DNA from 2 places in the Actinomadura miaoliensis genome. Region 1 is predicted to be linked to the other one. Evidence: riboswitches for the same ligand, from Rfam matches in the RefSeq annotation. Region 1 holds a riboswitch; the other holds the start of a gene.
The links. A riboswitch is a leader RNA that binds a small molecule or an ion and turns the genes downstream of it on or off. The one in region 1 is predicted to bind thiamine pyrophosphate.

Region 1 (6,902 bases):
CCCGCCAGTAGTGCCACCGGCCGGGCGTCGCCGCCGCCCGCCGGACCACCTCGTCCACTCGACCCGTCACACGATCCGCTCCAAGCACGCGAGGCCCATTACCCGGCCGGAACGCGCCTATCCGGGCACGAAGTGTGATCCGGAGCGTCCCGTCCGTCCCGGACGCGGCGACGCCCGGGACGGACGGGACGGACGGGACGGACGGGCGGCGGGTCAGGCGTCCGACGGGGTGATCGGCAGGTAGACGCGGCCGCCGGACGCGGTGAACTCGGCGGCCTTCTCACGCATCCCCGCCGCCAGCGCCTCGGACTCGGGCAGCGCCCGCTCCTCGGCGTACCGGCGCACGTCCTGTGTGATCTTCATCGCACAGAAGTGCGGCCCGCACATCGAGCAGAAGTGCGCCGTCTTGGCGGGCTCGGCCGGGAGCGTCTCGTCGTGGAAGGCGCGGGCGGTGTCGGGGTCAAGGGAGAGGTTGAACTGGTCCTCCCAGCGGAACTCGAACCGCGCGTCCGACAGCGCGTCGTCCCACGCCTGCGCGCCCGGATGGCCCTTGGCCAGGTCCGCGGCGTGCGCGGCGATCTTGTAGGCGATCACGCCCGCCTTGACGTCGTCGCGGTCCGGCAGGCCCAGGTGCTCCTTGGGCGTGACGTAGCACAGCATCGCGGTGCCGTACCAGCCGATCATCGCCGCGCCGATCGCGGAGGTGATGTGGTCGTAGCCGGGCGCGATGTCGGTGGTCAGCGGGCCCAGCGTGTAGAACGGCGCCCCGTCGCACAGCTCCCGCTGCAGGTCGACGTTCTCCTTGATCTTGTGCATGGGGACGTGCCCCGGACCCTCGTTCATCACCTGGTTGTCGTACTCGGCGGCGATCCGGGTGAGCTCGCCCTGCGTGCGCAGCTCGGCGAACTGCGCCTCGTCGTTGGCGTCGGCGATCGACCCGGGGCGCAGCCCGTCGCCCAGCGACCAGGTGATGTCGTAGGCGGCGAAGATCTCGCACAGCTCGCGGAAGTTGGTGTAGAGGAAGTTCTCCTCGTGGTGCGCCAGGCACCACGCCGCCATGATCGACCCGCCGCGCGACACGATGCCGGTCTTGCGGCGCGCGGTCAGCGGGACGTACCGCAGCAGCACCCCGGCGTGCACGGTCATGTAGTCCACGCCCTGCTCGGCCTGCTCGATGACGGTGTCGCGGAAGATCTCGTAGGTCAGCTCGGCCGGGTCGCCGCCGACCTTCTCCAGCGCCTGGTACAGCGGCACCGTCCCCACCGGGACGGGCGAGTTGCGCAGGATCCACTCGCGCGTGGTGTGGATGTCGCGTCCGGTGGACAGGTCCATGACCGTGTCGGCGCCCCACCGCGTCGCCCAGGTCATCTTCTCCACCTCCTCCTCGATGGAGGAGGTCACCGCGGAATTGCCGATGTTCGCGTTGACCTTGCAGAGGAAGCGCGAGCCGATCACCATCGGCTCGGACTCGGGATGGTTGACGTTGGCGGGCAGCACCGCCCGTCCCGCCGCCAGTTCCGCGCGGACCACCTCGGGCGCCACCCCCTCGCGCAGCGCCGCGAACTCCATCTCCGGTGTGATCTCCCCGCGCCGCGCGTACGCCCGCTGCGTCACCGCCCCGCCGGTGGCCCGGCGCGGCCGGCGCGGCGGGAAGGCCCCCTGGTCACGCAGCGGATCGGCGGACCGGCGGCCATCGTCCTCCAGACGGACGGGCCGCCCCTCGTACTCGGCGGTGTCGCCGCGTTCGGCGATCCACCCGGCCCGCAGGGCGGGCAGGCCGCGCCGCACGTCGACGACGTGGCCCGGATCGGTGTACGGCCCGGAGGTGTCGTACAGCACCACCGTCGCGCCGTTGGTCAGCGCCACCTCCCGCATGGGGACGCGCACGTCGGGACGCGACCCGACGAGATACGTCTTGCGGGCGGGACGGGCGTCGTGGACAGGTGTGGACACGCTGTCGGTCATGATGACGTGATCTCTCCCTACGCCGGCATTACCCGGTCAGGTTCCAGCGGTCGGCGGCCGTCTCAGCCGCGATCTCAGCCCGGTTCGCCGGGCCCCCGCGATCTGTCGCGCCGACGCTAACCCGCCGCACCCCCGTTGCCGCAACCCCGGGACATGAGGTAAAGCAGCGCCGCCGCCGTCGACCCCGAGCCGATCTCGCCCCGGGCCGCCAGCTCCGGCGCGGATGCCAGCGGGACCCACTCGATCCGCTCGGCCTCCACGTCGCTCGGATCGCCCGCGCGCTCGGCGCCGTCGGCGGTGAAGATGTGATGAACGCCATCGTGCACGCCCGGCGACGGGTGGACGTCCAGCAGATGCCGCAGCGGGCCCGGGCGCCACCCGGTCTCCTCGACCAGCTCGCGGGCGGCGGCGTCGGCGGGGTCCTCACCCGGCTCGACCCGCCCGCCGGGGATCTCCCAGCCCCACCGGTCGGTGATGAACCGGTGCCGCCAGATCAGCAGCACACGGCCGTGTCCGTCCAGCGCGGCGACGCCGGCGGCCGGACGCACCCGCAGCAGATGGTGGTCGAAGCGCCGCCCGTCGGGCAGCTCCACGTCGGCCAGCCGGACGGACATGAAGGGGCTGTCATAGACGGTCCGCTCGCCGTGCAGGGTCCATCGCATGGGCCGGACGCTATCGGGGGCTTTCGCAAGCTGACCGGTAGGGTCAGGATCTAGGGGACAGAGATGCGTGTCCTGCCTGGCCGGTGGGCCCGGACCGAGGAGAGCGAGCGCGTCAGTGATGGCAGTCGTTGGCGGGGGGACGGGGGGCGTGACGCCCCGAGCCGGACGTGGAGCGTCGCCACCCGGTGCACCGGGGGCCGGGGGGCCGCTGCGCGAGCAGCCGCCTCCCGAGAGGGACGACTTCGCGACGGCGTCCGGCCGGATCTGGACGATACCGAACATCCTGAGCTTCGCGCGCCTGCTCGGCGTGCCGCTGTTCCTGTGGCTGGTACTGGTCGGCGCCGACTGGTGGGCGCTGGGCGTGCTGGTGTTCGCGGGCCTGTCGGACTGGCTGGACGGCCGCCTGGCGCGCGCCCTCAACCAGACCAGCAAGCTCGGCATGGTGCTGGACCCGGCCGCCGACCGGCTCTACATCCTGGTCACCCTGATCGGCCTGACCGTCCGCGACGTGATCCCGCTGTGGCTGGTGATCCTGCTGGTCGCCCGGGAGGTCGCGATCACGCCGATCATGCCGCTGATGCGGCGCCTGGGATACGGCGGGACGCTGCCGGTGCACTTCGTGGGCAAGGCCGCCACGCTGTGCCTGCTGTACGCCTTCCCGCTGCTGCTGCTGGGCGACCACGACGGCGCCGTGGCCACCACCGCCAAGATCGTCGGCTGGTGCTTCGCGATCTGGGGGACGGGCCTGTACTGGTGGGCCGCGGCCCTGTACTGGTGGCAGACGCGGCAGCTCATGCTGGCCGGGCCCGCCGGGGACGTCCCCGCCGCGGAACGAACCGGTGGGGAACGAACCGGGGGAGAACCAACCGGCGGGGAACGAACCGGCCGGGACGGGGAAGAACCCACGGGGGAGGCGCCCACGGGTGAACCGCCCGGGCGGCACCAGCACGGCGACGCGTCCGGCGCGCCGCCTCCGGCGGACGGGAGCCCCCCGTCCGGTGAACAGGAGGGAGCGGATACACCCCGATGAAGGCCGTCGTGATGGCGGGCGGTGAGGGGACGCGGCTGCGCCCGATGACCGCCAACCAGCCCAAGCCCCTGCTCCCGCTCGTCAACCGGCCGATCATGGAACACGTGCTGCGGCTGCTCAAACGGCACGGGTTCACCGAGACCGTGGTGACCGTGCAGTTCCTGGCCGCGCTGATCCGCAACTACTTCGGCGACGGTGAGGAGCTGGGCATGGCGCTCAGCTACGCCACCGAGGACGTGCCGCTGGGCACCGCCGGCAGCGTCAAGAACGCCCAGGAGGCGCTGCGCGACGACCGCTTCCTGGTGATCTCCGGGGACGCGCTCACCGACATCGACCTGACCGACATGGTCCGCGCGCACGAGCGCAACGGCGCCCTGGTCACCATCGGGCTCAAGCGGGTGCCCGACCCGCTGGAGTTCGGCATCATCATCGTGGACGACGAGGGCCGCGTCCAGCGGTTCCTGGAGAAGCCCACCTGGGGCCAGGTGTTCTCCGACACCGTCAACACCGGCATCTACGTCATGGAGCCGGAGGTGCTCGACCACGTCGCCGCCGGCGAGCCGGTCGACTGGTCCGGCGACGTGTTCCCCGAGCTCGTCGCGCGCGGCGCGCCGATCTACGGGTACATCGCCGACTGCTACTGGGAGGACGTCGGCACCCACGACAGCTACCTCAAGGCGCAGGCCGACATGCTGTCCGGGCTCGTCGACGTCGATCTGGGCGGGTTCGAGCTGTCACCCGGGGTGCGCGTGGCCGAGGGCGCCGAGGTCGACGCCGAGGCGGTGCTGAAGGGCCCGCTGTACGTCGGCGACTACGCCAAGGTCGAGGCCGGGGTGGAGCTGCGCGAGTTCACCGTCCTCGGCAGCAACGTGGTGGTCAAGGAGGGCGCGTTCCTGCACCGCGCGATCGTGCACGACAACGTGTTCGTCGGCCCCTCGGCCACCCTGCGCGGCTGCGTGATCGGCAAGAACACCGACATCATGGCCGGCGCCCGCGTCGAGGAGGGCGTGGTGGTCGGCGACGAGTGCGTCATCGAGGCCGAGGCGTACCTGTCCAACCAGGTCAAGGTGTACCCGTTCAAGACCGTCGAGGCCGGCGCGGTGGTCAACACCAGCGTGATCTGGGAGTCGCGCGGGCAGCGCACCCTCTTCGGCCCGCGCGGGGTGTCCGGCCTGGTCAACGTGGAGATCACCCCCGAGCTGGCGGTGCGGCTGGCCAGCGCCTACGCCACCACGCTCACCAAGGGCAGCACCGTCACCACCGGCCGCGACGCCTCCCGCGCCGCCACCACCCTCAAGCGCGCCGTGATCAGCGCGCTGACCTCCAGCGCCATCAACGTCCGCGACCTGGAGGCGTGCCCGCTGCCGATGGCCCGCCACGAGACCGCGCGCGAGGAGTGCGCGGGCGGCATCTACATCCGCACCACCCCCGGCGACCCGCAGGGCGTGGACATGCTGTTCATGGACGCCGACGGCGCCGACCTGTCCCAGGCCGCCCAGCGCAAGCTGGAGCGGGTGTTCGGCCGCCAGGAGTACCGGCGCGCCTTCCCCGGCGAGATCGCCGAGCTGACCTATCCGGCCCGCACCGTCGGCACCTACACCCACGAGCTGCTGCGCGACGTCGACATGTCCGGGGTGCGCGAGGCCGGGCTGAAGATCGTGCTGGACTGCGCGGGCGGCACCACCTCGCTGGTGCTGCCGACGCTGCTGGGCAGGGTCGGGGTGGAGGTGCTGACCCGCAACAACGCCCTGGACGAGGCCAACCCCACCGAGACGCTCGCCGAGCGCATGCGCGACCTGCAGCGCCTGGGCGAGCTGGTGTCCTCGGCGCGCGCGGCGTTCGGCGTGCGGTTCGACCCGGTGGGGGAGCGGATCTCGCTGGTCGACGAGAACGGCGAGCTGATCGGCGACGGCCGGGCCCTGCTGGTCATGCTGGACCTGGTGGCCGCCGAACGGCGCGGCGGACGGGTCGCGCTGCCGGTCACCACCACCCGCGTCGCCGAGCAGGTCTGCCGCTTCCACGGCGTGCAGGTCGAGTGGACCTCCACCGCCCAGGACGTGCTCACCCGCGCCGCCGCCCAGCCGGGGGTGATCTTCGCCGGGGACGGCCGCGGCGGCTTCATCATGCCGGAGTTCAGCACCACGGTGGACGGCATCGCCGCGTTCGTCCGCCTGGTCGGGCTGGTCGCGCGGACCCGGCTGACGCTGTCGCAGATCGACCGGCGCATCCCCGAGGCGCACCTGCTCAGCCGCTCGGTGCCCACCCCGTGGGCGGCCAAGGGCGGCGTGATGCGGCATGTGGTGGAGGCGGCGGGCGACCGCACGATCGACACCACCGACGGCGTGCGCGTCGTCGAGGACGACGGCCGCTGGGTCCTGGTGCTGCCCGACCCCGCCCAACCCGTCACCCGCCTGTGGGCCGAGGGCCCCGACGCCGACTCCACACAGGCCCTGCTGGAGGAGTGGGCCGCCGTCGTCGAACGCGCCGGCACTTAGCCCGCCGGCACCTAGCCCGTCGGCACCTTGCCCGCCAGACTGCGTCGGCACCTGGCCCCAAGATCACGGCAACCGCTAGCATCGAGGGACATTTCCGGCAGGGGGGTTCGATGATTTCCTTCGGTGCGTTTCTCGGCATCGCGGCGGTGGCGCTCGGCCTGGTGCTGACGCCCGGCCCGAACATGATCTACCTGGTGTCCAGGTCGATCATTCAGGGCCGCCGGGCCGGGCTCATCTCGCTGGGCGGGGTGGCGACCGGCTTCGTCGTCTACGTCGTCGCCGCCACCGTCGGTCTGACCGCGGTGTTCACGCTGGTCCCCGCCGTCTACACCGCGATCAAACTGGCCGGTGCCGCCTACCTGCTGTGGCTGGCCTGGCAGGCCCTGCGCCCCGGCGGAACGGCGGTGTTCGCGCCGCGCGACCTGCCCGCCGACCCGCCGCGCCGCCTGTTCGTCATGGGCCTGGTCACCAACCTGCTCAACCCGAAGATCGCCATCCTGTACGTGTCGCTGCTGCCGCAGTTCGTCGACCCCGCGCGCGGTCACGTCGCCGTGCAGAGCCTGCTGCTCGGCCTGACCCAGATCGCCATCGCGATCACCGTCAACGGCCTGATCGTGCTGGGCGCGGGCTCGATCGCCCGGTTCCTGGCCCGCCGCCCGGCCTGGCAGCGCGTCCAGCGGTACGTGATGGGCTCGGTCCTGGCCGGCCTCGCGGTGCACCTGGGCCTCGACCGCTCCCGCGCCGCCGCCG
Region 2 (6,902 bases), on a different contig from region 1:
GCTTGGGCCCGGGGGCGGGCCGTCCCGGCTTGGTGGGGGTGGGCCACACCGGGCCGGCGCAGAAGTAGTCGACGCCCGGCTCGGCGGCGGCCGCCGACGCCTGCTCGTCGGAGTGCGTGGACCGGCCGATGAGCACGTCCTGGCCGACGATGGCGCGGGCCGCCTGCACCGGCAGGTCGTCCTGGCCCAGGTGCAGGACGTCGGCGTGCGCGGCGTGGGCCACGTCGGCGCGGTCGTTGACGGCCAGCAGCGCCCCGTGCCGCTCGCAGGCCGCCCGGAACACCCGCAGGTACTCCAGTTCCTGCCGCGCCTCCAGGCCCTTCTGGCGGAGCTGGACGATGTCGACGCCGCCGGCCAGCACCGCGTCGAGGAACTCGGGCAGGTCGCCCTGCCGCTCCCTGGCGTCCGTGCAGAGGTAGAGGCGGGCCCGGCTGAGCCGGGCGCGCAGGGCGACGGCGCGTTCGGAGGGCAGGTGCCTGGACACGGTCGGGGAGGTTCCTTTCACTGTTGTGCGCGTGCGTGCGCTCTGTCTGTCCGCGCGCGGCGCGTGTCTTGCGGTTGATACCCGGCGCCGGGGGCCGGATGCGGATCACGGGGTCACGCGCCGGTGCGCACCGGCCGTGCGGCGGCCGGTGCGCACTTGTCCGGTTGCGTTCTGCCTAGAAGGCCAGGGCCTGGGCGCGGCGGCGGACCTCGGTGCCGCGGTTCTCGCTGAGGGCCTGGACCGGGGTGCCCGGGAGGGTGTCGTCGGCGGTGAACAGCCACCGCAGCGTCTCGAGGTCGCTGAAGCCCGCGTCCGACAGCACCGTCAGCGTGCCGGACAGTCCCTTGATCACTTGGCCGTCCCGCAGGAACGCGGCGGGGACCATGAGCTGGCCCTCGCGGCGGACGGCCAGCAGCTTGCGCTCGGCGAGCAGCTGCTTGATCCTGCTGTGCTTGACTCCCAGCCGCGCGGCCACCTCCTTGAGGGTGAGCCACTCCCCCGCCAGGGCGTCGGTCCGGGGATCGAGATCGCGCTCAACGGTTGCGTGCATCTGCGTCACGCCCCCTGCCTACCACGCCCCCGCTCCTCTCAAACCCCGCCGCTTCCCGGAAGGCCGCCGGGCGCCGCCGGCGTCGCGGCGCCGTCACGTGCGCCGTCACGGCTTCACCGTCTCGCGGACGGGACGCTCGGGGTCGGCGAGCAGGTCCGGGTCGACCGGCGTGCCCGCGGTCATCACGCGGCGCGCCTGCACCAGGTCGCGGGGACGGTCGACGGTGAGGATCGCGTCCAGGCGGTCGCCGGTGAGCCAGCACACCGACCACTTGGAGCCGTCGGGGTCGCCCCGGTACAGCGTGCGCTCGGCCACCGGGTGGTGGCCCGCGTACTGCACCATCCGGCCGAACTGCTCGGACCAGAAGTACGGCACGGGGTCGTACTCGGCGTCCTCCCCGACCAGGGTGGCGGCCGCGACGGCGGGGGCGTTGAGGGCGGTGTCCCAGTGCTCGACGAGCAGGCGCCGCCCGTACCTGTTCGACCACCAGGCGGCGCAGTCGCCCACCGCCACGATGTCGGACCGCGGGGTGCCCGCGACGGTGACGCGGAACGCGGCGTCGGTCGCCACGCCGCCGTCGATCTCCACGCCGGAGCCGTCCAGCCAGCCCAGCTCGGGGCGGACGCCGACGCCGACCACGATCGCGTCGGCGGCGACGCGGTCGCCGTCGGCCAGCAGCAGCGACCCGGGCTCGACGGCGGCGACCTTGACGCCCGTGCGCAGCTCCACGCCGGCCTCGCCGTACCAGCGGGCCGTCAGCGCCCCGACCTCCGGGCCGATGGCGCCCGACAGGGGGGCGTCAGCGGCCTCCACCACCGTGACCGAGCAGCCCTTCCTGGCGGCGGTGGTGGCGACCTCCGCGCCGATCCAGCCCGCGCCCACGATGACGAGGCGGACGCCGGGCGTCAGCCGCGCGCGCAGGTCGCGGGCGTCGTCGATGGTGCGCAGCACGTGCTGGGCGCCGTGGCCGGGCAGGGTGATGGGCGTGGCGCCGGTGGCGATGACCAGCCCGTCGAACTCCAGCTCGCCGGCGGTGGTGACGACGGTGCCGCCGCGCGGGTCGCCGGGCCGCAGCGCGGTGGCGCGCTCGCCGAGCAGCGTCTCGCAGCGCAGGTCGTCCCAGTCGACCTCGACGGTGGTGTCGTCGGCGTCGCCCGCCAGCACCGCCTTGGACAGCGGCGGCCGGTCGTAGGGCCGGTGCCGCTCGGCCGAGACGAGGATCACCTCTCCCTCGTGCCCCTTGCGGCGCAGGGCCTCCACCGCCCGCACGCCCGCCAGCCCGCCGCCCACCACGATCACCCTGTTCATGAAGGCTCACCTTAGTCCGCCCGGTTCCGGCCGCTTCGGACGGCCGTCCGCCACGCGCATGCCCGCACACGGGACCGGACTAATGGGACGTAGGGTGGTACATGCGAGAAACCGCGGGAGTCCGGTACGACCGGGCTGAGAGGGCGGCTGTGCGGGCCGCCGACCGCCAGGACCTGATCCGGATCATGCCGGCGAAGGGAGTGCACACTTGGAGATCGTGATCATCGGGGCCGGGGTCGTCGGGCTGGCCACGGCCTGGCGGACGGCCGCGCGCGGCGCGTCGGTCACCCTGGTCGACCCCGATCCGGCGAGCGGCGCGTCGGCCGTCGCCGCCGGGATGCTGACCCCCGTCAGCGAGCTGACCTACGGCGAGGAGCCGCTGCTGCGGCTGGGCCTGACGTCCCTGGCGCGCTACCCGGCGTTCGTCGCCGAGCTGGAGGAGCTGACCGGGGCCGACACCGGACTGCGCACCGACGGCGTCCTGCAGGTCGCCTTCGACGCCGACGACCTGGCGTACCTGGACGACCTGCGCCGTTTCCAGGAGACGCTGGGGCTGAGCCCGCAGACGCTGACCGGACGGGAGTGCCGCCGGCAGGAGCCCATGCTGGCGCCGGGCGTGCGTGGCGGGCTGCTCGTCCCCGAGGACGGCTCGATCGACCCGCGCAGGCTGACCCCCGCGCTGCTGGCCGCGGCCGAGAAGCTGGGCGTGCGGCTGGTCCGGCGGCGCGCCGAGGCCGTGCTGGTCGAGCGCGACGCCGTCGCCGGCGTGCGGCTGGACGACGGCTCGCGGCTGCCCGCCGACCGGGTGCTGCTGGCGGCCGGGCCGTGGTCGTCCGACATCGGCGGCCTGCCGCCCGGGACCGTTCCACCGGTGCGTCCGGTGAAGGGCCAGGTGCTGCGGCTGCGCACCCGGGTGCCGTTCCTGCGGCGCTGCACGCGCGGGCTGGTGAAGGGCTCGTCGATCTACCTGGTGCCGCGTGCCGACGGGGAGATCGTGGTCGGCGCCACCCAGGAGGAGATGGGCTTCGACACCCGCGTCACCGCCGGGGGCCTGTGGGAGCTGCTGCGCGACGCGCGCGAGCTGCTGCCCGGCATCACCGAGCTGGAGTTCGCCGAGGTGTCGGCGGGGCTGCGCCCCGGCTCGCCCGACAACGCGCCGGTGCTCGGCCCGTCCGCGCTGCCGGGGCTGGTGCTGGGCACCGGGCACTTCCGCAACGGCATCCTGCTGACGCCGGTCAGCGCGGACGCCCTCACCGAGACGCTGCTGGACGGGACGGTGCCCGAGGAGGCCCGTCCCTTCACCCCCGATCGCTTCGAGGTCACGGCATGAAGGTCAAGGTCATCGTCAACGGGCAGGCGCGCGAGGTGCCCGAGGGCACCAGCGTGGCCGAGCTGGTGTCGTCCGTCGCCCCCGCCGTCTCCGGCGTGGCGGCGGCGCTCAACGACGAGGTGGTACGGCGCTCCGACTGGGACGCCACGACGCTACGGGAGGCGGATCGGCTCGAGGTGCTGACCGCCGTGCAGGGAGGTTGACGGTGCGAGAGCAGACGGCCCACACGACTCCGGCCGGCACGGCCGCGGCGGGCCGGGCCCCGGGCGGCGAGGCCCCGGACGGCGGCGCGGACCGGCTCGTCATCGCGGGCGAGGAGTTCGGCTCCAGGCTGATCATGGGCACCGGCGGCGCGCCCAGCATGCACGTGCTGCGCGAGGCGCTGACCGCGTCCGGGACCGAGCTGACCACCGTCGCCATGCGCCGCGTCGACCCGGCGGCGCGCGGCTCGGTGCTGGACGTGCTGCGCGAGTGCGGCATCCGGGTGCTGCCCAACACGGCGGGCTGCTTCACGGCGGGCGAGGCCGTGCTGACGGCCAAGCTGGCCCGCGAGGCGCTGCACACCAACTGGGTGAAGCTGGAGGTGATCGCCGACGAGCGCACCCTGCTGCCCGACCCGATCGAGCTGGTGGACGCGGCCGAGCAGCTCGTGGACGACGGCTTCGTGGTGCTGCCCTACACCAACGACGACCCGGTGCTGGCGCGCCGCCTGGAGCAGGCGGGCTGCGCCGCGGTGATGCCGCTGGGCTCGCCGATCGGCTCGGGGCTGGGCATCCGCAACCCGCACAACATCGAGCTGATCGTCGAGCAGGCGAACGTGCCGGTGGTGCTGGACGCGGGCCTGGGCACCGCCAGCGACGCCGCGCTGGCCATGGAGCTCGGCTGCGACGCGGTGCTGCTGGCGACCGCCGTCACCCGCGCGCAGCATCCCGCCGTGATGGCCGCCGCCATGCGGCACGCCGTGGAGGCCGGGCGGCTGGCGCGGCTGGCGGGGCGGATCCCCAAGCGCCGCTACGCGCAGGCGTCGTCCCCCTGGGAGGGCATCAGCACCGGCGCCTGACCCTTCATGAAGGATCGCTAAACGCATCCCTGTAGAAAGATTCGCTGGACCTGAAAGATCGGCGGACGCAGACTGATCCACGTTCTCCCCCGTCCCGCGCCCTGACCGGCGGGAACGCTTCGGGGTTCATGGAAACGTCCGCTTTCTAAGGTGCAGCGCATGGAACGACAGACAGAGGCGGCGGCCCGGCCGCCGGTGGACCGGCGTGCCGTGGCCGCCGCGGCGTTCACGGTCGTGATGTGGGCGTCGGCGTTCGTGGCGATCCGCAGCGCGGGCCGGGAGTTCTCGCCGGGCGCGCTGGCGCTGGGCCGCCTGCTGGCGGGTTCGGCCACGCTCCTGCTGCTGTGCCTGGTGCGCCGGGAGGGCCTGCCGCCGCGCGCCGCCTGGCCCGGCGTCCTGGTGTCCGGGGTGCTGTGGTTCGGTGTCTACAACGTGGCCCTGAACTGGGGCGAGCAGGAGGTGGACGCGGGCACCGCCGCGATGGTGGTCAACGTCGGCCCGATCCTCATCGCACTGCTGGGCGGCTGGCTGCTCAAGGAGGGGCTGCCGGCGCGCCTGCTGGCCGGGATCGCGGTGTCGTTCACCGGCGCCGCCGTGGTGGGCGTCTCCCTGTCGGACGGCGGCCCGGACGGCGGGTCCGCGGCGCTGGGCGTGGTGCTGTGCCTGCTGGCGGCCGTCACCTACGCGGCGGGAGTGGTGAGCCAGAAGCCCGCGCTGAGGCACGGCTCCCCGCTGCAGGTCACCGCGTACGGCTGCGTGGTGGGGACGATCGCCTGCCTGCCGTTCTCCGGGCGGCTGGCCGGGGAGCTGGCCGACGCGCCCCTGTCGGCGACGCTGAACATGGTGTACCTGGGGGTCTTCCCGACCGCCCTGGCGTTCACCACCTGGGCGTACGCGCTGGCCCGCACCTCGGCGGGCAAGATGGGCGCGACCACCTACGCCGCTCCCGCCCTGGTGGTGCTGATGTCGTGGACGCTGCTGGGCGAGGTGCCGGGGCCGTTCACCCTCGCGGGCGGCGTGCTGTGCCTGGCCGGAGTGGCCGTGTCGCGCGGCGGGCTCGGCGCCGTCCGCGCGTGGATCGCCCGCCGCTCCCCCGCCCCCGCCCCCGTCCCCGAGGAACCGGCGGCCGAGCCCGCCCCCTCACGCTGAGCGACGTTCCCTGCACGTCACGTCGCCGCCTGCCCTCCTTGAAAGCGCAGTTCGCGTCGAAATGGTCACGCTGCGCAGCCGATCAAGGGCGGATCGATGCTCATACTCCCGACTGATGATGCGCACCGGAAAAGCCGCCTAGACTCGCAGCGATGGACACGACGGTTGCCGACCCCCTCGTCGGGCGGGTACTCGACGGGCGCTACCGCATTGAGTCCCGTGTCGCGCGCGGCGGCATGGCCACGGTCTACGTCGCCCGCGACCTGAGGCTCGATCGCGTGGTCGCCATCAAGGTGATGCACGCCAACCTCGCGGCCGACGACGAGTTCGTCGCCCGCTTCATCGGCGAGGCCAAGGCGGCCGCCGCGCTGTCGCACCCCAACGTGGTCGCGGTGTACGACCAGCGCACCGACGGCGAGCACGTGTTCCTGGTCATGGAGTACGTGCCCGGCCGCACGCTGCGCGACCTGCTGACCGAGCGGGGACGCCTCGGCCCCCGCGCCGCGCTCGAGATCATTCAGCCGGTGCTGGCCGCGCTGAGCGCCGCCCACCGGGCCGGCCTGGTGCACCGCGACGTCAAGCCGGAGAACGTGCTGATCACCGAGGACGGCCAGGTCAAGGTGGCCGACTTCGGGCTGGCCCGGGCCGAGAGCGCCAGCAAGATGACCAAGACCGGGCTGATCATCGGCACCGTCGGCTACCTGGCGCCCGAGCAGGTGCTGTCGGGCAACGCCGACGTGCGCACCGACGTGTACGCGGCCGGGGTGATGCTCTACGAGCTGCTCACCGGCGAGCTGCCGCACCAGGGCGACACGCCGCTGGCGGTCGCCTACAAGCACGTCAACGAGGCCGTGCCGCCGCCGTCGGGCCTCGTGCCGGGCCTGCCGCAGCAGCTGGACGTGCTGGTCACCCGGGCGACCGCGCGCGAGCCCGCGCAGCGGCCGCAGGACGCGGGGCAGTTCCTGGCGCTGGTGGCCGAGGTGCACGGCGGCCTGCCGCCCGACATCGACTGGCGCGTCGA

Region 2: linked by a shared signal. The riboswitch ahead of thiO (glycine oxidase ThiO) and the one ahead of thiC (phosphomethylpyrimidine synthase ThiC) in region 1 are both predicted to bind thiamine pyrophosphate.

The regions. Positions count from the first base shown of each region.
Region 1 is NZ_BAAAZG010000008.1:53,530-60,431, reverse strand. Features, by position in the region: gene ABD811_RS09495 (FUSC family protein) at 1-70, opposite strand, end outside; gene thiC (phosphomethylpyrimidine synthase ThiC) at 214-1,965, opposite strand; TPP riboswitch at 1,963-2,074, opposite strand; gene ABD811_RS09485 (NUDIX hydrolase) at 2,082-2,627, opposite strand; gene clsA (cardiolipin synthase ClsA) at 2,836-3,657, shown strand; gene ABD811_RS09475 (sugar phosphate nucleotidyltransferase) at 3,654-6,152, shown strand; gene ABD811_RS09470 (LysE family translocator) at 6,263-6,902, shown strand, end outside.
Region 2 is NZ_BAAAZG010000051.1:70,018-76,919, reverse strand. Features, by position in the region: gene thiE (thiamine phosphate synthase) at 1-484, opposite strand, end outside; gene ABD811_RS32310 (Rv2175c family DNA-binding protein) at 660-1,034, opposite strand; gene ABD811_RS32305 (NAD(P)/FAD-dependent oxidoreductase) at 1,140-2,342, opposite strand; TPP riboswitch at 2,446-2,559, shown strand; gene thiO (glycine oxidase ThiO) at 2,551-3,672, shown strand; gene thiS (sulfur carrier protein ThiS) at 3,669-3,875, shown strand; gene ABD811_RS32290 (thiazole synthase) at 3,977-4,732, shown strand; gene ABD811_RS32285 (DMT family transporter) at 4,892-5,881, shown strand; gene pknB (Stk1 family PASTA domain-containing Ser/Thr kinase) at 6,034-6,902, shown strand, end outside.